Regions from separate parts of the Pseudoalteromonas sp. S4741 genome, predicted to be linked through region 3. Evidence: predicted binding sites of a transcription regulator. Region 3 holds the regulator's gene; each other region holds the start of a gene.
The links. Region 3 encodes FliA, which starts transcription of late flagellar genes. Its sites were predicted from a motif close to CTAAAGNTNNNNNNNNNNNNGCCGATA; they were not measured.
Positions count from the first base shown of each region.

Region 1: pomA (flagellar motor protein PomA) is a predicted target of FliA. The motif match lies at 4,641-4,667, and genes of this name have one in related genera.
Region 2: CWC30_RS00305 (DUF5610 domain-containing protein) is a predicted target of FliA. The motif match lies at 5,072-5,098, and genes of this name have one in related genera.

Region 1 covers NZ_PNCN01000004.1:50,623-58,411, forward strand. Annotated here, with positions in the region: gene CWC30_RS00645 (ligand-binding sensor domain-containing diguanylate cyclase) at 1-1,244, shown strand, start outside; gene dxs (1-deoxy-D-xylulose-5-phosphate synthase) at 1,307-3,169, opposite strand; gene ispA ((2E,6E)-farnesyl diphosphate synthase) at 3,285-4,172, opposite strand; gene xseB (exodeoxyribonuclease VII small subunit) at 4,175-4,417, opposite strand; gene pomA (flagellar motor protein PomA) at 4,721-5,488, shown strand; gene CWC30_RS00670 (flagellar motor protein MotB) at 5,491-6,411, shown strand; gene CWC30_RS00675 (hypothetical protein) at 6,559-7,047, shown strand; gene CWC30_RS00680 (DNA topoisomerase III) at 7,119-7,789, shown strand, end outside.
Region 2 covers NZ_PNCN01000002.1:16,923-24,711, forward strand. Annotated here, with positions in the region: gene ccoG (cytochrome c oxidase accessory protein CcoG) at 1-1,419, shown strand, start outside; gene CWC30_RS00285 (serine/threonine protein kinase) at 1,501-2,475, shown strand; gene CWC30_RS00290 (thiol:disulfide interchange protein DsbA/DsbL) at 2,511-3,134, shown strand; gene CWC30_RS00295 (thiol:disulfide interchange protein DsbA/DsbL) at 3,154-3,792, shown strand; gene trmA (tRNA (uridine(54)-C5)-methyltransferase TrmA) at 3,866-4,963, opposite strand; gene CWC30_RS00305 (DUF5610 domain-containing protein) at 5,128-6,252, shown strand; gene murI (glutamate racemase) at 6,319-7,107, shown strand; gene CWC30_RS00315 (RNA recognition motif domain-containing protein) at 7,070-7,549, opposite strand.
Region 3 covers NZ_PNCN01000035.1:23,314-31,102, forward strand. Annotated here, with positions in the region: gene CWC30_RS06740 (flagellar motor protein) at 1-3, opposite strand, end outside; gene CWC30_RS06745 (protein-glutamate methylesterase/protein-glutamine glutaminase) at 1-1,132, opposite strand, end outside; gene CWC30_RS06750 (chemotaxis protein CheA) at 1,186-3,393, opposite strand; gene CWC30_RS06755 (protein phosphatase CheZ) at 3,408-4,175, opposite strand; gene cheY (chemotaxis response regulator CheY) at 4,192-4,575, opposite strand; gene CWC30_RS06765 (RNA polymerase sigma factor FliA) at 4,616-5,326, opposite strand; gene CWC30_RS06770 (MinD/ParA family ATP-binding protein) at 5,353-6,213, opposite strand; gene flhF (flagellar biosynthesis GTPase FlhF) at 6,206-7,696, opposite strand; gene flhA (flagellar biosynthesis protein FlhA) at 7,718-7,789, opposite strand, start outside.

The DNA of each region.
Region 1 (7,789 bases), on a different contig from region 3:
TTGATATGGATAATTCAATTTGGTATCCCAGCTTGCAAGGTGTTGTAGAAATTCCTAAAGACGTAGAATTATTTGGACTGCGTTCACTTAAACCAACTATAGAAACTTTAACCACGCCATCACGAAAACTTACTGCGGCTGCGTTAGGTAAAAAGCCAGTACTTAAAACTGACGAGCGTGATGTAACGCTTACCTATACCGCCATCGATTACTATGCACCTGCAAGTATAGAGTTTAGGTATAAACTCAATGGGCTTGATAATGATTGGCGCTATGCAAATACCCGCCGAGAAGCAATTTACACTAACTTACCAGCAGGTATGTTTTTATTTGAATTAGAGACAAAACGTCAAGGTGAAGATTGGGGCAAAGCGCAATCGGCCGAATACGCTTTTGTGGTGCCTGAACGATTTGGTGAAACTATATATTTTAGATTACTGATCACCAGTGGTTTTGTGTTGCTCTTTTATTTGGTGTTTTGGGTATTTAAAGTTCAAGAGCGACGTAAGCAGCAAGTTCTTGAGGGGCTTATTACTGAGCGAACCCTTGAGCTTCGCCAAGCAAACGATAAATTAAACCAAGTAAACTCTCAGCTTAAGCTTGTTAGTCACTCTGATGAGCTAACAGGGCTGAGAAGTCGCCGTTTTTTGTTTGATCAACTACCAAAAGATATTGAGCATTTTCAGCGTAACTCGCAGTCATTGCAGGCTCAAGGTAAATCGTTGGTATTGTTAATTATTAATTTAGATAACTTTAGCCGCATTAACGATGCCTATGGTCCTATTGCCGGAGATAGCTGTTTACAACAAGTAGCGGCATTACTTAACTCGCGTACCCAAGGTTCTGATTATGTTGCCCGTTGGAGTGGTGATGAGTTTTTACTGCTATTGCGCGATTTTAAATGTAATTTAATCGACAGCTATGTATCTGAATTATGCCAAGCAATTGCAGATTATTCGTTTCAGCTTCCTAACGGTGAAACAACCAATATAACAGCGTCAGTCGGGTGGTCGTTCTATCCTTTACCTCTTTTAGGTGGGCAAGTTATTAGCTGGGAAACATCAATTAATCTAGCTGACATAGCATTACATCAAGTTAAAAAACGTGGCGGCGATGGCGTCGCTAATATTACCTTTGACGAGCAATTAGATGCATTTGAGTTTGAGCAAAACCCCAATGTTGAACAGCAAATTGGTTTGTTACAAAGCAATGGTCTAGCCGACATTAAGGTGTGGATGCGCTAGAGATTATAGATGAGCAATAAAAAAGGAGCCAATGGCTCCTTTTTTATTAAACACTATAAGTATTAGCTCATAAATGCTTTAATTGAAGTTAAAATACCATGTTCACCTAACCCCATTTCATCGTGCATTTGCTGTTGTGTGCCATGTTTAATGAATTCATCAGGAATACCTAAGTTAAGCACTTTTACATCGGCTTTAATGCTCGCTAAATATTCATTAACTGCTGAGCCTGCACCGCCCGCAATCGCGTTATCTTCAAGGGTTACAATAATATCGTTATCATTAATCAGCTCATCAATTAATGCCGTATCAAGTGGCTTAATAAATCGCATGTTTACTAATGTGGCATTGAGCTCATTAGTGGCAAGTTGTGCGTTTTCAAGCAAGGTACCAAATGATAATATAGCCACTTTAGTACCTTTTTTAATTACATTCGCTTTACCAATTTCTAGCTTTTGCATAGTGCTTTGAATGTCTGCTGAGCCTGCACTACCACGCGGGTAACGAACAGCAACAGGACAATTAGCTTGATAGCCTGTATAAAGCATATGACGGCATTCGTTAGTATCACTTGGGGCCATAATGACCATGTTAGGTATACAGCGCATAAAGCTTAAGTCGTAGGCGCCTTGATGGGTTTCACCATCGGCTCCAACAATACCGGCGCGGTCTATAGCAAATAATACCGGTAGGTTTTGCAGTGCAACGTCGTGAATTAGTTGATCGTACGCGCGTTGTAAAAAGCTAGAATAGATAGCCACAACGGGCTTTAAGCCCTCACAGGCAAAACCTGCAGCAAGAGTAACGGCGTGTTGTTCTGCTATCGCTACGTCAAAGTATTGTTCTGGATACACTTTAGAAAAACGTACCATACCTGAACCTTCACGCATAGCTGGCGTGATTGCCATGAGTTTACTGTCTTGCTCGGCCATGTCACAAAGCCAATCACCAAACACATTTGAGAAAGTCGCCGCACCTGGCTTAGATTTTGGTAAGCTTGATGTTGCAGGATCAAATTTTGGTACGCCATGATAACCAATCGGATCGGCTTCGGCAGGCTTATAACCTTTGCCTTTTTGGGTTTTTATATGTAAAAGCTGTGGGCCTTTTAAGTTACGCATATTGCGCAGCGTATCAACCAACATATTCACATCATGTCCATCAATTGGGCCAATGTAATTTAGACCTAATTCTTCAAAAAAAGTACCCGGGATCATCATCCCTTTAATATGTTCTTCCATACGGCTGGCAAGCTCTTTTACCGGCGGTACACCAGAGAGCAGCTTTTTACTGCCTTCGCGGATGTTGGTATAAAAGCTACCTGATAAAATACGCGCAAAATGATTGGTTAACGCACCGACGTTTTCAGATATCGACATTTCGTTATCGTTCAAAATGATCAGCATGTCTGATTTAACATCGCCAAGATGGTTCATTGCTTCAAAGGCCATACCCGCAGTAATTGCGCCATCGCCGATTACCGCGACTGTTTTACGCCCTTTGCCTTCTTTTTGCGCAGCAATGGACATACCCAGCGCCGCAGAAATTGAGGTACTTGAATGGCCAACACTAAAGGTATCGTATTCACTTTCATCTCTAAAAGGGAAAGGGTGCAATCCGTCTTTTTGGCGAATGGTATGCATTTGGTCACGGCGGCCAGTCAGTATTTTATGCGGATAAGCTTGATGGCCCACATCCCAGACCAAACGGTCATCGGGTGTGTTGTATACATAATGTAATGCAACGGTAAGTTCTACGGTTCCTAAACCAGACGCTAAATGACCGCTACTTTGCGATACCGAATTGACTAAATAGTCACGCAATTCATGGCTAAATGCAGGAAGCTTATCTTGTGCTAACTCTCGCAAGTGGGCTGGTTCGTTCACCAAATCAAGTAATGGATACTTGCTGCTATCAAGTGTCATGGTTTTTTATATATCCTTCGCTAATATTAACCCTCCTCAAAACAAACGAGGTTTAAAAGGCGACTTAATATTCAGTAATAATTTTGTTCTAAGATTTAATACGGTTTAGCCATGTTTAATGGTCACGTTCAATTAAATAGTTTGCCAATGCCGCTAAATCTGTTGTGTCTGCGTCAATGTTAGCTAATGCCTCATGGGCTTGTTGTATTAAATTTTGTGCTTTTTGCTTAGCGCCTAGCATACCTAATAAAGCGGGGTATGTCGCTTTATTCGCTGCAATATCTGACCCTTGTGGCTTGCCTAAAGTAAGCGTATCGCCCTCAACATCTAAAATATCGTCATGAACCTGAAATGCAAGCCCTATAGCGTATCCAAAAGTTGATAAGTTATCTAAAGTTTGTTGGCTCGTATTAGGAGCACACAGTGCACCAAGAGTAATCGCACAATTTATTAGCGCACCGGTTTTAAGTTTATGAATACGTTCTAACTCATCAACAGTAATAACCTTATCGGTTGCTGCAATATCACGGCCTTGTCCGGCAACCATACCTTGTAACCCCGAAGCATGCGCTAATGCTGCGATCATTTTTAATTGTGCTTCAGTCGAGCATTTAAATTTATGCTTGGCAATAAGTTCAAATGCTAAAGTTTGCAGTGCATCTCCAGCTAAAATCGCTTGTGCTTCACCGTATACAATATGGCAAGTAGGGCGACCACGGCGTAAGTCGTCATCATCCATCGCAGGTAAATCGTCATGCACTAATGAATAACTATGAATGCATTCAATGGCTGCTGCCAGCACATCTAAATCACGTTTTTCAGCACTGAGCATTTTGCCTGTGGTATAAACCAAAAAAGGGCGTAATCTCTTCCCGCCATTCATTAGACTGTAATGTGTGGCTTCTTTTATGGTGTTGTCGCTTTCAAGTGGTTGTTCGAAATAAAGGTTGAGTGTATTGACTACATCATCTTGAGCGAGCTTTATTTGTTCTTTTATGCTCACAATTATTCCAAATCGTTATCAAACTGAGTAAGCGGTGCTTTTTCGTCATTACCCATTAATATCGACACCTTTTGCTCAGCTTGTTGAAGTTTGCCTGAAGATGCGCTCGCAAGTGCAATACCTCGCTCAAATTGCTTTAAAGACTGTTCAAGCGATAAATCACCTTGTTCCATTTCACTGACAATTGTTGTTAGCTCTTCTAGTGCTTGTTCGAAACTTAAATTTTCAGGTTTTTTAGTCGCCATCTTTATTTTCAACTTACATAATAAATTTAGACGCCAATTTTAGGGGGAATGCTAAACTAGGTCAAAGAATGATATTGTTTTTTGATAGATAAATGCTGTTGATTGGGTTTTATTGCGTTTCAACGTTATTTTTTAAAATTATTAATTTTGATTAATTAGGTTGATTACCTATGTTGATCTAAAATAGGACTAATCGTAATTTTACCGTTTATCATAAAAATCACTTAAGTATTTCAGTATCTTGCCGATAAACAATTAATAACAACGCTTGCGAAGAAAAAATATAAAACCTTTGGAGGGAATGTGGATTTAGCAACCATTATTGGGATCCTTGGCGCAATTGGCTTAATTGTCATGTCCATGTTTATGAGTAGTAGCGGTGAAGTCGCTATGTTTTACAATACCCCTTCTGTGGTTATCGTATTTGGTGGTTCCCTTTTTATCGTTTTATCTAATTTTACCATGTCGCAATTTCTTGGCATTGGTAAAGTATGTGCAAAAGCGTTTATGTTTAAAATTGAACCCCCTGAAGCGTTAATTGAAAAGGCGGTTGAGCTAGCAGATTCTGCCCGAAAAGGCGGGTTTTTAGCCTTAGAAGAAGCCGAAATTCCAAATCCATTCATGCGCAAAGGCGTTGATATGCTCGTGGATGGGCATGATGCGGATGTAGTGCGTGCAACATTACAAAAAGATATTTCCCTGACGACGACTCGTCATGAAATGGGCGCAAGCTTATTTAAGTCGCTAGGTGATATTGCTCCCGCAATGGGGATGATCGGTACGTTGATAGGCTTAGTGGCTATGCTCTCGAACATGGATGATCCAAAAGCAATCGGACCTGCAATGGCGGTAGCCTTGTTAACAACGTTGTATGGGGCATTTTTGGCGAATGTTGTCGCCATTCCTATTCAGGTAAAACTTGAACTGCGTAAAGACGAAGAGGCCATGAATCAGCGCTTAATTTTAGATGCGGTATTAGGCATCCAAGATGGCCAAAATCCTAAAGTAATTGAAGGGATTTTGAAAAATTATCTAGCTGAATCAAAACGCGCAGTCAATACTGAGGAATAATTATGTCAGATGAAGAGTGCAAATGCCCTCCTCCAGGGTTACCTGCATGGATGGGGACATTTGCCGATTTAATGTCGCTATTAATGTGCTTTTTTGTACTTTTACTCGCATTTTCTGAAATGGATGTACTTAAATTTAAACAAATTGCGGGCTCAATGAAGTTTGCTTTTGGTGTACAAAATAAAATAGAGGTAAAAGACATTCCAAAAGGGACATCTGTTATTGCTATGGAGTTTACGCCGGGTAAACCTGAGCCAACTCCTATAGAAACCATTCAGCAACAAACGGTTGAAATGACTCAACAAATGCTTGAGTTTCAGGCGGGAGATGAAAGCTCCGCAGGTGGACGTCAAGAGCAACGTGGTGAAAAGCGAGGTGGTGAATCAAGCAGTACCTCAGAGGAAGTTGCTGCAGCTACGGCAGTGTCTGCTGCTGATCAAGAGCAAATAAATGACTTAGTTAAAAAAATTGCGCAACAGCTTGAAAAACAAATTATTGATGGGGCTATTGAGCTTGAATCTTTAGGGCAGCAAATCATAATTCGTATTAGAGAAAATGGCTCGTTTCCATCGGGGAGTGCATTTTTACAACCACAATTTAAACCTATCATTCAAGATATTGGCCGATTACTTAAAGATGTACCCGGTGAAATTACGGTGTCTGGTCATACGGATGATTTTCAGGTATCCAACGAGCTTTACATTAATAACTGGGATTTATCCTCTAAACGCGCAGTTGCGGTAGCGAGTGAATTACAAAAAGTTCCAGGTTTTGATAAAACCAGAATGATGGTGGTAGGGCGTGCAGAAACACGACCTTTAGTACCTAATGATTCCCGCGAAGATCGCAGACGCAATCGCCGTGTAGAAATATCTATTTTACAAGGTAAGGCAAAAGAGTCAGCGCCAATTGATGTAAGATAGAATGATTTGGCTATGTACCTTTTTTAGCGTAGAGTGCAACATTATTAACAAATGTAATGGGGCGAATATGTTGACTAAGTATTGTAGTATGCCTGGTAACGGCGATGGAACTGATGAAGATACAAAAGTTAAGTAAGGTTATTTAGTTTGCCTGAATGGTTTTTGTATTTTGTAAGTATATTAAGTAAAAGCTGGGTTCTTATTTTGAGTCCGGCTATTTTTATATTCTTTATCCTCAAAGATTATTTAGCTCTTAGGTTCGTTGTTATTACCGCCGCTTTTTTCTTATTTGGCACTGTGACCTACTCAAGTTTAATGGCGTTTGATGATGGTATTTATATATACCGTTACCTTGTATGGGCATTAACAGATATTACTTGGATGGCCCTTATTGCTTATTGGGGTCTTAAAGATAAAGTGCATTTGTGGCAATGTGTACTTGGCCAACTTGTGGTTATTGCTGCCCCTATTCTGCAATTGTTTCGTTTAGTAGATCGCCATCTTTGGGATTTATCGTATAGTACTGTTATGTATCAAACATTTATGCCCTTAATAAATATCGCTACTGTTGTTATATGTTATCTACCGCTTTTATATATTTTTGTTAATAAGCGAAATAAAGCTTTAAGCTTATAACGACAAAAATACCCCTCGTTTAAAATGATGTGCTAGACTACTGTTTATATGAACAGTGTTAGAGCTATGTTATGAAACTTTATATTGCTGAAAAACCCTCTTTGGGTCGCGCTATTGCAGACGCACTTCCTAAACCGCATAAAAAGCATGATGGCTATATTGAAGTGGCAAATGGTGATTGCGTATCTTGGTGCATAGGTCATTTGCTTGAGCAAGCAGAACCCGATGATTATGATGAGCGTTTTAAAAAGTGGCAGTTTGAACATTTACCTATTGTGCCTGAGCATTGGCAACTTAAAGCAAAGCCTAAAACTCGTAAACAACTCACTATTTTAAAAAAGCTAATCAAAAAAGCAACAACACTTGTACATGCTGGCGATCCTGACCGTGAAGGCCAGTTATTAGTTGATGAAGTTATAGAACAAGCAAAAATCAGCCAAGCAAAAAAACAAAATATTCAGCGTTTATTGATCAGTGACTTAAACTTAACGGCAGTTAAAAAGTCAATAAATAGTATGCGTGCTAACCGTGATTTTATCCCTTTAAGTGTATCTGCTTTAGCACGGTCTCGTGCTGATTGGTTGTTTGGTATGAATTTAACGCGAGCTTATACGCTAGCTGGGCAAAAAGCGGGCTTTGGTAATGTGTTGTCGGTTGGGCGAGTACAAACACCTATTTTAGGTTTAGTTGTAAATCGTGATAATGAAATCGCAAATTTTGTATCCAAACCATTTTATGAAGT
Region 2 (7,789 bases), on a different contig from region 3:
ATTAAAGTAAAAAACATACCAACAGAGGTTAAGATCCAAAAACCCGATCTGAGCCGACAAGAAGATAGATTTAACCCACGCAACCGTATTTATGTGCGTGCTGTTTCAGGGCTCCATCAATTACTAAGACAACGTATTGGCTTTTTAGGCATGCTGGCGTTTATGTTATTGCCCTGGATCAACTTTAACGGTCAACAAGCTGTTTTATTTGAGCTAATGGAGCAAAAATTTAATATTTTTGGCTTAACCCTGTGGCCACAAGATTTCACCATTCTTGCATTTATATTTATGCTAGCAGCGTTTGCCTTATTTCTGGTTACCACTTTTTATGGTCGAGTGTGGTGTGGCTATACATGTCCGCAAACAGTATGGACCTTCATTTTTATTTGGTTTGAAGAAAAGTTTGAGGGCAGCGCTAACCAACGTAAAAAGTTAGATCAACGGCCGATGGATTTTGACAAGTTCTGGCGTAAAACAGCTAAACACACTAGTTGGGTACTATTTTCTTTATATACTGCGTTAACGTTTGTTGGTTACTTCACGCCTATTCGCGAACTACTGCCTGAATTTGTTACCTTTAATGTGGGCGGTTATGCCTTAGTTAGTATTATTGTATTTACTATTTGTACTTATGGTAATGCGGGTTGGATGCGCGAAATTATGTGTTTACATATATGCCCATACTCACGTTTTCAGTCAGCAATGTTTGATAAAGACACCTTTACTGTAAGCTACGATGAAGCGCGTGGTGAAAACCGCGGGCCACGTTCGCGTAAACAAGACCCAAAAGAGTTGGGTTTAGGTGACTGTATTGACTGTAACTTGTGTGTGCAGGTTTGCCCAACCGGGATCGATATTCGTAATGGTCTGCAATATGAGTGTATAAATTGTGGTGCTTGTATTGATGCCTGTGACGGCGTAATGGATAAAATGAATTACCCTCGGGGCCTTATCTCTTACACCACCGAGCGTAATTTAGAAACACCGGAGAATAAAACCCATCCGCTGCGCCCAAAGCTGATTGGTTACAGTGTTATTTTAATCTTACTTACCGGTGCGCTGGTTGCTAATATCGCCATGCGTAAAACCATGGACTTTGATATTATTCGCGACCGCAATCAGTTGTATCGTGTCGATTTTAATGGTTTAGTTGAAAACACCTACACCTTAAAAGTAATTAACAAAGCACAATACGAGCAAACATTCTCTATTGATGTAACCGGGTTAGATAATTATAAATACTTAGGTGATACTACCTTTACAGTAAACGCTGGTGAATCGCATAATGTACCGCTATCACTGGTAATGGATCCTTATGATTTAAAAGCGCCAATGACCGAGTTTAACTTTGTGTTGTCGCCAATAAACGAGCCCGATAATAAAATATCGCAGCCAAGCAACTTTTTTAAGGCACGATAAGTCGCTTTATTAAAGGCAAACGAGCACTGTTATTAACAAAAAAGCGGGATATTCCCGCTTTTCTTTTTATATAAGAAGTATATGAGTAAATTTAGCTTTATTGACTTAACCCCAGATCTTATTTTGGATGCCATAGAAAGCGTGGATATTTATGCTGAGTCAGGGTTGTTAGCGCTAAATAGCTACGAGAATCGGGTGTATCAATTTGTGGCCGAGGGTGCAAAGCGTTACGTCGTTAAGTTTTATCGCCCTGAGCGCTGGAGCAAAGCGCAAATTCAAGAAGAGCATGACTTTGCTTTTGAGCTAGCCGCCGCTGGAGTACCGGTGGTGGCGCCAATAAAACACAATGGGCAAAGCTTGTTTGAACATCAAGGGTATTTATTTACTTTGTTCCCAAGTGTAGGCGGGCGTTTATTTGAGGTGGACAATTTAGATCAACTCGATGTGCTCGGGCGTTTAATCGGTCGTATGCATCAAGTAGCCAAAACGAAACCCTTTACCCAAAGACCGACCATTACTTGTGATGAATATTTAGATACAGCTAAAGTTCATTTACAAAAAAGTAAGTTAGTCCCTATGGGATTAGAGACTTCCTTTTACACTATTTTAGATTTAGTCATTGCCCAAGCGCAGCTGCAATATAAAAATGTAGATAGTATTCGCTTACACGGAGACTGCCATGCTGGTAATATTTTATGGGCTGGGGATGCGCTGATGTTTGTTGATTTAGACGATAGCCGCCAAGGACCTGCAATTCAAGATTTATGGATGATGCTCAGTGGCGATCGACAAACACAGCTGTTACAGTTAGACACTTTAGTGAATGCGTATGAAGAGTTTTGTGATTTTGATCACTCACAACTGAAGCTGATCGAACCGCTTCGCGCCATGCGTATGATTCATTACATGGGTTGGGTTGCAAAACGTTGGAGTGATCCTGCTTTTGTACGGAACTTTTCATGGTTTGCAGATGACAAATACTGGGAGCAACAAATTTTAGCACTTAAAGAGCAGTTTGCAGCTTTGCAAGAAGCCCCGTTAAAATTATTGCCATAATATTTTTATTTTAAAAGAAGTATAACGAGATATTCATGCTTAAAAAATTAAAACTAAGTTTACTGATCCTATGTTTACCTTTTGCAGCATTAGCTGCTAACTTTGAAGCGGGTAATCAATACACTGTAATTGATGTTGAAAAAAGTAAAACGCCAAACGTAACCGAATTCTTCTCTTTCTATTGCCCGCACTGTTTTAAGTTTGAGCCGGTAGCAAAAGGGATTGCAGAAAACTTACCTGAAGGGGCTGAGTTTGTAAAAAATCATGTTAACTTTTTAGGGGGCGTTTCACCACAAGCGCAAAGTAATTTAAGCTTTGCTTACTTAATCGCAAAAAAGCATGGTCAAGCCGAAGCAGTAACAGCGCAAATTTTTAAAAGCATCCATATTCAGCGTGCACCATTAACAGAAATTAAAGACGTTAAGAAGTTATTAGAGCTTAACGCAATTGATAACAGCACATTTGATAATGATATTGCTAGTTTGCCTATCATAGCAGCTGAACGTGCCATGCAAGATAAGCAGAATAAATATTCTGAGCTTGGCGCATTAACTGGCGTACCTACATTTATCGTAAATGACAAATATAAAATCAATATTAATACAATCAAGAGCCAACAAGAACTTGATGAGTTAATTAGCTTTTTACTAAAACTATAATTTTTGGAGCACCATAATAATGATCAAATTAGTTAAAGCAGGGTTACTTGCTGTATTACTCCCTTTAGCTGCAACCAGTTTTGCTGCCACTTACGAAGAGGGCGTGCATTACGATGTCGTCTCTGATCGTGCAACCAGAAAACCAGAAGTAAAAGAGTTTTTCTCTTTTTACTGTCCTGCATGTAATAACATGGAACCACTGCTGGCCGAAATCAAACCTAAGCTAGATAAAAACGTAAAGTTTAAGAAAAGCCATGTAGATTTTGTGGGTGTACGTGACCCAGAACATCAAACCATGATCAGCCAAGCATTAGCTACAGCTGAAGTACTACCTCAAAAAGATAAAATTATTTCAGCGATGTTTGATCATATCCATGCAAAGCGTGCACGATTTAATGAGTTGGCAGATGTAAAAGACGTATTCTTAGCGCAAGGCGTAGATGGCGACAAGTTTGATAAATTATTTGAAAGCTTCTCGGTACGTACACTTAGCTCTAAAATGAAACGTGACCAAGATTACTTTAAAGGAAAAGGGGCACTGCGTGGCGTTCCAACATTTATTGTTAATGGTAAATATAAGCTTAACTTAGGTGGCGAGTCAGGTATTTCATCGCCAGAAGATGTAAGCGCACTTATTAACTACTTAGCAAATAAATAAGTAGTTTAGTGAAATAAAAAAGCTCCGAAAGGAGCTTTTTTATTTTTACAACGTGCGCTGTTTAATGCTTTTTTTATTTACGTTGTAAAAACACACCAGATTCAATGTGGTGTGTATAAGGGAACTGATCAAATATTGCAAAGCGCTTAACCTCATGGGTTTGCGTTAAGTGATCAAGGTCGCGCTCTAATGTGTCTGGGTTACATGATATATAAATAATATTCTCATAGTTAGCCACTAAGTCACACGTAAGCGTGTCCATGCCTGCTCGAGGCGGGTCGACTAAGATGGTTTGGCAGTTGTAACTACTAAGGTCAATGCCATCTAGGCGAGAGAAAGTACGCTCGCCTTTCATTGCCTGAGTAAACTCTTCGCTCGACATGCGAATAATATCTAAGTTAGTTACTTTGTTTTGAGCAATATTATATTGCGCTGAATGCACAGACGATTTTGATATTTCTGTTGCCAGCACTTTATTAAATGAGCCCGCAAGTGCAATTGAAAAGTTTCCGTTACCACAATACAGCTCTAGTAAATCATTGTTTAGTGGTTTACATAACTCTTGTGCCCACTCCAACATCTTAATATTTACCTTCGCATTAGGCTGAGTAAAGCTATTTTCTACCTGCTGATAGATTAGCTCTTGGCCATTCACCATTAAGCGCTCAGTAATAAAGTCATCGCCCAATTTTTCTTTTTGCTTACGTGCACGGCCAATAAAGTCAATTTTGTACTGGCTACTTAGTTTTTCTTTTAAGGCATTGATCTCAGTTAACCAGTGTTCATCAAGTGGCTTGTGATATAGCAAGCTCACTAAAATTTCACCACTGAGGGTTGATAAATAATCTATTTGAAATAATTTACGACGCAGTACTTCGCAGCCTTTTAAATTTTCAATCATCACCTGCATAACTTCACCTACTAAAGGAGCTGCAGGGTCAAAGGTATCAACACGTATTTTATCTTTTGTTTGTTGATCAAACATAATATGAAACAGATCGTCACCATCGTGCCATACTCTAAATTCTGCACGTTGGCGGTAGTTAATGGGCTCAGAGCTAAATACTTCTAACTGTTTTACACCGAAACGTTGAAACTGCTCTGTAATACGCTGCTCTTTTTCATTTAATTGTGTATCGTACTGCGTGGTATCTATATTTATAACTGCCATTAACGGTATAACCTTATCGTTGAGATCTGTTTATCGGCGCTATTGTAGGGGGCGAAGCGTATTTGTCTAGTTTTGATCAAATATAGTGAGCTTTTTTTGAGCATTTTACTACAGTATAGGCTTTCTTGGTCGATATAAGAGTAAGTCTAAATAGGAGTCCTCTCATGAAAATAGGTAACTTTAGTTTTGTTCCAAACAGCAATGCCAATAAATACAATACTAAACAAGCAATGCCACAGCCTAAAATAGACTCGCCACCAACTAGTTATCAGCAACGAGGAAAAGAACTGGCTGCTGCCATATTAGGTGACAAAATGGCAAAAGAATTAGGTTTGCCGGTTGCTGAAACGAAAAAAGACAAACCACTGTTTGATTTTAATGAAGTCGTAAAAAATGTTTTAGACTTTGTTACAAGCTCGGTAAAAAAAGCCAAAGCCAATGGTGCCGATAACGACAAACTGCAAGATATGCTAAATCAGGCACGTAAAGGAGTGCAAACGGGTGTTGATGAGGCTGTGGATGAACTAAAAGGCATGGGCGTATTTAATCAAGAACTTGAAGAGGGTATTGATAAATCTAAAGAGGGTATCTTTAAGGGCCTCGATAAATTTGAGCAGAACTTATTTAACCCACAACCTGCAAGCGTAACTGTAAGTCAGGCGCAATATGTAAGTTTAAGCAATAGTGCTGATTACACATTCACCACAGCAGAAGGTGATGAGGTGAGTATTAGCTTTGCAGATGCTTATCAATCGCAATCATCTAGTCGCTATCAACAAACAGATGATTCACAATCATTTAGTACGCAATTTTCTGAATCCCGTGAGCTCTCTTTCTCGATGTCAGTAAATGGTGAGCTTAATGAAGACGAGCAGCAAGCCATAAATGATTTAATGGCAGAGTTACAAGATGTCAGTAAAACCTTTTTCAGTGGCGATTTAGACAAAGCATTTGAACAAGCCCAAGAACTCAGTTTAGGGAATGAACAGCTGGTGGCATTCTCAATGGACTTACGTCAAAGCAAAACCGTTGCTGCCATTAAAGAGTATGAACAAATTAAGCCAACATCAGAAAAAGCCATTGCCGAAAGTGTTGCCCCTTTTAATGATGATCTAAAATCGGCTTACTCTAAAGCGCACACCCTAGGATTAGAAAGCCAGCTATCAGGTATCATTCAATGGCTAAATCAAGATCAACAAGAAATAGATAAACTGGTTGATTACACTAACACCATGTTTGAAAACTTAGATAAATTAAGCGCCGCTACTGCAAAGCTAGGCACTGAGTAAAACTACTTTCTTTTACAAAAGCCACATGGCAAACTGCCGTTCTTAGTAAAGAGTAGGAATGGTAGTTTGTCAGCGCACATCATGGTATTTGATTCAGGTATAGGTGGAACCACCGTGCTTGAGCATATTCAGCAAAGCATTCCTCATGCTCAATACAGCTATTTTATGGATAATGCATTATTGCCATATGGCGCACAGTCGCAACAAACCATCATTAATCGACTATGTGGATTGATTCAATTTATTAAAGATGAGTCACTAAATGTCGACTTAATTGTTATAGCCTGCAATACCGCCTCAACATCAGCGTTAAGTGCGGTACGTCAAATAACAGACATTCCTATTGTTGGGGTAGTACCTGCAATTAAACCCGCAGCGCAATTAACGCAATCAAAACATATAGGTTTATTGGCAACTCCCGCAACGGTATCAAGCCCGTATACTGATGCACTTATAAAAGAACATGCCTCATCGATAACCACAAGTTTATATAGTAGTGTTGAACTGGTTACTTTGGCAGAGACTCTCTTTTTTACCCAGCACTTAGATCTCGATAAGTTGCACACTGAGTTAGACCGATTAAATATTAATAAAGATATCGATGTACTGGTATTAGGCTGTACTCACTTTCCTATTTTAGCTAAACCAATTAGTGATTACTTTAATACGCAAGTACAGTTATTAGACTCTGGTGCGGCCATTGCTAAGCGAGTTAGTTATTTACTCAAATTAAGTAATAATCAAGCAGGCATAAAAAAGCCGCTGCACTATTATGCAACGGCTGATGTATGTAGTGATAAATTAGCGGTCAAGCAAGTTACACTGTTTGATCCGACTCTGAACGATAAGAGTTAGAATCATCTTCTTGTTTTTGTTTTGCTTCACGTACTTTCAAAGTACGTTGTTGAAACTCACTATCGTTTAGTTTAGCAATTGCATTATCAGCATCTGCTTGTGCCATTTCAACAAAGCCAAAACCGCGACGCTTGCCAGTATTCTTATCTTTTAACAAACGAACGTTAAATACTTTGCCTTGCTCCTCAAATAAAGTACGAACTACACCTTCATTTGCACGATAAGGAAGATTGCCAACATAAAGTGTTTTTGTTTTTACTTCGGCTTCTTCTGTACTTACTGATGACATTGCAGCAATAACAAGTCCACCAATTAATAAACCGGCACCGAATAGAAGTGCAGGGTCTAATGCTAGGCTTGCAAGCGCAAACTTAACGATAACAAAACCAACAACAGCAAGAATAACTGCGAAGATAAAAGATTTTTGATCGGGTAATTTCATTTTGATCTACCAATAAACAGGAAATAAACATTAATTTAACATTGTGAACTTGCTATCTTAACGTCTTAATTGAACATAGCAATGAAATTTATAGCAAATAGTTAATAAGAGTGTAAAAAACAACCGATAGTAAGGCGTATCTTTACTATTTTAGCCTCGTTTGTTTGAAACTTGAGCAAACGGTAAAAAGATCTAAAAAAAAGGTTGATCTGTTTTCGGATCTCCCTATAATGCGACCCC
Region 3 (7,789 bases):
CAAAGCCAACCTCTCTTTTTAAGCGCACCGCCACATCATGAAGGCCTATGTTTTCATTTGCTAATCCAGCACTAGCTACTGCTTGCGGCATACCATAGACAACACAACTTTTCTCATCTTGAGCCCAAATTGTAGCGCCAGTTTGTTTAAGCATGCGAGCACCGTCACGACCATCTGCGCCCATACCAGTTAAAATAATGGCAAGTACATCGCCTTGATACGCTTTTGCTACACTAGCAAAGGTAATATCCACACTAGGCTTATAGCTAACTCGTTCATTTTTATCTTCAAATACACGTAATGTTCTGTTTGAACCTCGCCCTTCTACCATCATTTGCTGTCCGCCTGGCGCTAAATAAGCACAGCCTGGTTGCAGTCTATCGCCTTGCTGTGCTTCTTTTACTTTAATTTTACACAAGCTATCTAATCGAGTCGCAAACGCAGGTGTAAATGCAGCTGGCATGTGTTGTATGAGTAGTATTGGGTGTGGGAAATTAGCAGGTAACTGAGTCAATATAGTTTGCAGTGCAACTGGTCCACCTGTTGATGTGCCAATAGCAATTAATTGATATTGCTTACCACTAGCACGCGTTGATGTGCTACTAGAAGGCGTTGGGCTTGCGCTTTTAAAGCTACGATCAGGTTGCACTATAGGCTTATTAGCAAAGCGCTCAGAGGTGCTTGGCGCTGGTTTAAGACTTGGAGCAGCAGGCGCTCTGATAATTCTACCATTTCGCTGGCGGCCTATTTCTTTAACTTTATTTTGTAATAGCTTTATTGCGTCGTCGTTATTACGAGCAATATCTTCAAACTTTTTCGGTAAAAAATCCATCGCGCCGGCATCAAGTGCATCTAAGGTGGCAGATGCGCCTGCGCGTGTTAACGAGGAGAACATTAAAATAGGAGTGGGGTTACTCGCCATGATCTCTTTAACCGCACTAATACCATCAAGCACCGGCATTTCAACATCCATGGTGATCACGTCAGGTCGTAATTGAGCTGTTTTATCGACAGCTTCTCGACCATTTACAGCGAAACCTATAACTTCAATGCCGCTGTCTTGTGCAAGAATTTCACTCACTCTGCGGCGAAAAAAGCTTGAATCATCAACTACTAAAACTTTAACAGCCATTTCGCTCTCTTATTCAATGAATGGGTAGGCATAAAATATATGCCTACTTTTAATTATCCAGCGTAATGCTTTAACATACTTGGCACATCTAATATCAGTGCAATGCCACCATCAGAGGTGATTGTTGCACCTGCCATACCAGGCGTCCCTTGAAGTAATGCGTCTAAAGGCTTAATTACCACTTCCTCTTGACCAATAAGCGAGTCAACAACAAAACCCACTTTTTGAGTTCCTATTTGCACAATAACCACATGACCTTGTGCTTTTCGCTGACCTCTATCAGCCCCTTTGATGAGCCAATGTTCAAGGTAGAATAACGGAATCGATTTTTTACGAACTATTATAGTAAGCTGACCATCAACCACATTGGTCTTTGTTAAATCCAAGTGGAATATTTCACTAACACCCGCCAGCGGCAAAGCAAATGTTTGTTCGCCAACCACTACCATTAAGGTAGGCAGTATTGCCAGTGTCAGTGGTACTTTAATCTCTAAAGTAGTACCTACGCCCATCTCTGATTTAATATTTACTGAGCCATTGAGTTGAGTGATTTTTGTTTTAACCACATCCATACCAACGCCACGGCCAGAAATATCTGAAATCTCTTCTTTAGTTGAAAACCCAGGTGCAAAAATAAGGTTATAAGCTTCGGTATCAGAAAGACGACTCGCTTGGTCGTGATCAAGCACCCCTTTGTTAATGGCAATCTTTTTAAGCTTTTCAGCATCCATACCAGCACCATCATCTTGGATAGTAAGCAAGATATGATCGCCTTGTTGAGACGCTGATAAAGTAACAGTACCGGTTCTAGGTTTACCTGATGCTTCACGAACGTCTGGCATTTCAATGCCATGATCCACTGAATTGCGCACTAAATGCACTAACGGATCAGCAAGCGCTTCCACTAAGTTTTTATCTAAATCAGTGTCCTCGCCTACCATTTGCAAGTTGATATCTTTATTCAATGAACGAGCTAAATCACGTACCACACGTGGGAAGCGGCCAAATACTTTTTTGATTGGTTGCATTCGTGTTTGCATTACCGCACCTTGGATATCAGCTGTCACTACATCTAAATTAGAAATTGCTTTACCCATGGCCTCGCTATCAGAGTTAGTCGCTAGACTTACCAAACGATTTCGCACAAGTACCAGTTCACCTACCATGTTCATTATTTGGTCTAAGCGTTTGGTATCAACTCGTACCGTTGTTTCTGCCGGTGGAGGCGCTGCTTTTTTAGCGGGAGCTGCTTGTGCCGCAGAAGCCGGCTTAGCTGGCTCTGGTTTAGGCTGTGGCTTTGGTGTCGCAGCAGGCGCAGGTTTATTCTCGACTACAGGTTCTGGTTTACTTACAGGAGCCGGTGTTTCTATCGATTTAGGTGCACCTTTACCATGAAGCTCATCAAGTAACGCTTCAAACTCGTCGTCACTTATTTCATTATCGCCCGAGCTTTGCTCGTTACTTGGTGGAGCCACAGGAGCTGATGGTGTTTGTTGTGGTGTACTTGAGGTTGCTTGGCTCACTTCGCCAAAGCTGCCTACACCATGAAGTTCATCAAGTAGGCTTTCGAATTCATCGTCAGTTATATCACCACTGACATCATTGTCACTTGATGATGATTGTTTTTCTTGTGGGGCTTGCCCTTTTCCATGAAGTTCATCAAGTAGGCTTTCGAATTCGTCTTCGGTTATTTCATCAACCTGAGACTCAGTACTGCTGCTATCTGGGCCGCTAAATAATTCATCAAAAGCAAACGGGTCTTCTATAGCATCGTTGCTCGGTTGCTCTGCAACTGGTTCAGGCTCTACCGATGGAGTTTCCACAGGAGCTATATCTTCAACCACAGAATCGCCGGCAAGCTCTTCTGCTGTCGGTGGCTGCCCAAGTTTGTGAAGTACAGCAAGTAATTCTGGATCCGCAGGCTCTGGCTGGTCACGATTTTTAATCGTGGCAAACATTTCATTAATGGTGTCCAGTGCTTGTAAAATCACATCCATTAATTCAGAGTTAACTGTTCTTACACCTTGGCGCAGTAAATCAAACACATTTTCAGCACCATGACATGCATCAACAAGCTCTGTCATAGCCAAAAAGCCAGCGCCACCCTTTACAGTGTGGAAACCGCGAAATATTGCGTTTAGTAGCTCAGTATCATCTGGGTTGTTTTCCAGTTCTACTAACTGTTCAGATAAAAGCTCAAGGATTTCTCCGGCCTCTACTAAAAAGTCTTGTAAAATATCTTCATCGACTTCAAAGCTCATGCAGTACTCCCCTATTAGAAGCCCAAACTTGATAATAGATCATCAACTTCATCTTGATCAGATACAACATCATTACGCGATTCTTTATCAATAATAGGCCCTTCGGGACCTGCTAGTGTTTGTGCAACAATGGGATCTTCTATTTTTTCTGGTTGTTCAGTTGGTTCAGCCTCACCACCTTGCGCTGCAAATGCAGTTAAAAGGTGAATTAAACTTTCTTCAACTTCACGGACAAGTTCAATAACACGGCGAATAACCTGACCGGTTAAATCTTGATAGTCTTGAGCCATCAGCACATTAGTCATCAGCATTTGTAACTCATCGGTTTTGTGATGAGAACTGCTCATAAACTTATCAATACTATGGCAAAGTGATTTAAACTCACCAAGCTCTATTTCGCGGTTCATTAAACGATCCCACGTTGGCTTGATATCAGCTATTTCGTCAGCGATTTCTTGTGCTAATGGTAAGCTTGCTTCAACCGCATCCATTGTCTTATTGGCTGCGTTTTCTGTCATTTCCATGACATAGTTAAGGCGTTTTTTTGCGTCAGGGATGGCATCAGTGGTAATGTCTGTTAAACGCGTGTCTAACTCGAAACTTTTTAAAGCTTCGTGCAGTTGACGAGTCAACTTTCCCACCTCAGCAAATAAATGTGATTGCTCTTGTGAAGCTGTTTCTAAAATTAACTGATTCGCTTTATCTTGCTCACCATTTTCTAAAAAAACAACTAACTGGCGAGCTTGTTCTAAAGTAATCTGAGGCGCAGCAGGTGCTGACATAAGCCTCTCCCTCTCATTAACCTAAGCGTTCGAACACTTTTTCTAATTTAGTTTTCAATGTACTTGCAGTAAATGGTTTAACAATATAACCATTAACACCTGCTTGGGCCGCAGCAATTATTTGTTCTTTTTTAGCTTCTGCTGTAACCATTAAAACAGGAATATGCTTTAATTTTTCATCCGCTCGAATTGCCCTTAAAAGATCAATACCTTGCATGCCTGGCATATTCCAATCTGTTACAACAAAATCAAACGCTTGATTTTGCAACATAGGCAAAGCAGTTGACCCGTCATCTGCTTCTTGAACATTGGTAAAACCTAAATCGCGCAACAGATTTTTAATAATACGTCTCATTGTTGAGAAATCATCAACAACAAGAATTTTAATGTTTTTATCCAAAACATCCTCCAGTGAGGCCTGAACCTTTATTTACTTACTTCTAGTTTATCCAGTCATTGATTTTTGCTTTAAGCTTAATCATCGCCTGACCATGTATCTGACTTACACGCGATTCACTTACATCGAGTATATGCCCAATTTCTTTTAAATTCATCTCATCGTTATAGTACAAAGAAAGCACCATTGCATCTTTCTCCGGTAACGACTTTATTGCACTGAGTAAAGACTCATTAAACCGTTCATTTTTAACATTATTAAACGGTTTGTCTAGTGCTAAATCTTGGCCATGGGGTGTAATCACATCGTCATCTATACCAAGGTCTTCAATGCCTAACACTTTGCTTACATTTACATCGTTTAAAATATGATGATACTCATTTAGCGAAATTTCAAGTTTTTCAGCAACTTCACTATCTTTAGGTTCACGGTTTAAACTGTTCTCAAGCGCAACAATAGTCTCTGCAACCAAACGGCTTTTTCTGTGAACTGAACGTGGAACCCAATCGCCTCGGCGCATTTCGTCTATCATCGCACCACGAATACGAATACCGGCGAAGGTTTCAAAACTTGCACCTTTGCTTGCATCAAAGTTTTTTGAAGCTTCAATTAAACCAATCATACCCGATTGAATTAAATCATCTAGCTGCACACTGGCCGGTAAACGAGCAATTAAATGGCACGCCACTTTTTTGACTAATGAGGCATGCTTTTCAACAATCATATTTAAATTCTGTGCTGACTGATATCCCATAACTCTATTCACCGGTATTGTCATTGTTAGTTACTAACTAGTTTCTCAATGAAAAACTCTAAATGACCCGAGGCTTGGCTAGGTGTTGGCCACTTAGCAATTTTTGTAGCCAGTGTTTTAAAAGCAATTGCAGCAGGCGACCCAGGAAAAATCTCAACAATTACTTTTTGGCGGCGCGTTGATTTGCGCATATTTTCATCATATGGAACCGTTGCAACCAACTCCATTGATATATCTAAAAATCGGTCGGTAACCTTTGAAAGTTTTGCAAACAATTCCTGCCCTTCGCGTAAACTGCGCACCATATTGGCAACAATTTTAAATTTATAAACGCCGTGCTCACGGCTAAGTACTTTAATTAAAGCATAGGCATCGGTAATTGATGTAGGCTCATCACATACCACCACAAGCACATCTTGCGCTGCGCGAGAAAAACTCAGCACCATATCGGAAATACCCGCAGCGGTATCAACAATTAAAATATCAAAGTCGGTGTTAAGTTCACTAAATGCACGAATAAGTCCAGCGTGCTCTGAGGGTGATAACTCAACCATACTTTGCGAACCCGATGTTGCAGGCACTATTTTTATGCCTGCGGGACCTTCGACTAAAATATCATCAAGTTCACATTCGCCCGATAAAACATGAGATAAATTACGCTCAACGCGCAGTCCAAGCATCACATCACAATTCGCTAATCCTAAATCAGCATCTAGTACAAGCACACGTTTGCCTTGTTGGCCTAACGCGATTGCTGTATTAAGGGATACGTTCGTTTTACCCACTCCACCTTTGCCGCCGGTGACAGCGATAACTTTTACGCCGTTATTATTATTCTTGCTCATTTTGCGAAGGCCGCTTGCTTGATCTAAAACTGTGTTAATCATACATCTCTACTGTGCTCGACGCCACTGATTGGTGTCGTGATTGTTGTGCTTTTATTCTTTTTAAATACAATTGCTCAGCTTTTTTTACTAGTTTTTCGGCATTTGCCACTCTAATATCTTCTGGTACTCGCTGACCGTTAGTAAGATACCCTATTGGGAGACGATTTTGAATCGCAATACTAATAATCTCACCTAAACTCAATGACTCATCAAGTTTAGTAAAAATACATCCACTTAGCTGTACTTTTTTAAAGTGCCTTACTGTTTCTTGCAATACATTAATTTGCGCTGTCGCACTTAATACTAAATAACTACGTATATCAACACGCTGATTACGCATCAAGGTGTTTAACTGCTCGGTTAAGCGTAAATCACGTTGACTCATTCCCGCTGTATCAATTAAAACTAGACGTTTATTTCGTAAATGATATAAAACTTCTGCTAATTCATTTGCATCTTTAACTTGTTTAACGCCACAACCTATAATACGACCATACGTTGCTAGCTGCTCATAAGCACCAATACGGTAGGTATCGGTAGTAATAAGCGCTACTTTATCGGCACCGTATTTTTGTGCACCCAATGCTGCCAGTTTTGCAACTGTGGTGGTTTTACCCACGCCAGTAGGCCCGACTAACGCAAAAACACCGCCTTGGCGAAGTATTTCGTTGTTCGTGGTTTGCATTTGATCTTCAACTATGTTCAATAAAGCTTTCCAGCCTTGTTGGCGAGACACGTCGTCTGGTACAAAACATGCCATTTGCTCAGCAACATTTTTCTCTATCCCCATACCGACTAAGCGGTCAATCATACATGCACGGGTCGGATCGCGACGTGCCATATCTTGCTGCATTAAACCTGATACTTGGTGCTCTAATAGTTGACGAATTGCGTTCATTTCTTCACGCATTGTGCTGATGTCACTGGATTCTTTATGCATTGTTTGCTGACCCGGTGCGCTAGGTGAATCTAAATCGTCAAAGCCACTGTCTAAGTCGTCAAAACCTAAGCTATCGGCTTGAGTGCGAGGACGCACTGGCGCGCTTTGTTCACGTTCAAACATATTTTTAGGTCGTGATTGCACAAGCTCTTGTTCTTGATAGTGGCCAGATGTGTCAATACCAGAGTGTGAAAACATTGAAGCAAGCTCCGCTGAACGAGGACGTGGAGACTGACGCTCTAATAAGGCTTGTAAGCTATCTGCAACCTTTGCTTGTGGCTTAGGTTGAGCGCGTTGCGGTTCTGGTTTAACAAAATTATGTGAACTTTGCTCAGTATGTGCAAATGAAGCGCTTGCAGCAGGTTGACTTTGAGGCTGCTCTGGCGGTTTTGTCGCTGCTTTGTCGTAATCAACTGCAGCAACAATTTCAACGCCATTAGCTAGTTTTTTATTTGACATAATAACCGCATCAACACCCAACTCTTCTTTGACTTCTTTTAGTGCAGTGCGCATGTCTTTAGCAAAAAAACGTTTAATTTTCATAATTCAAACCCCTTTAAAATCTTATTGTTGGCCTACAGAGCTGACAATCTTGATCTGTCTTTCATCTGGTATCTCTTGATAAGACATCACCCG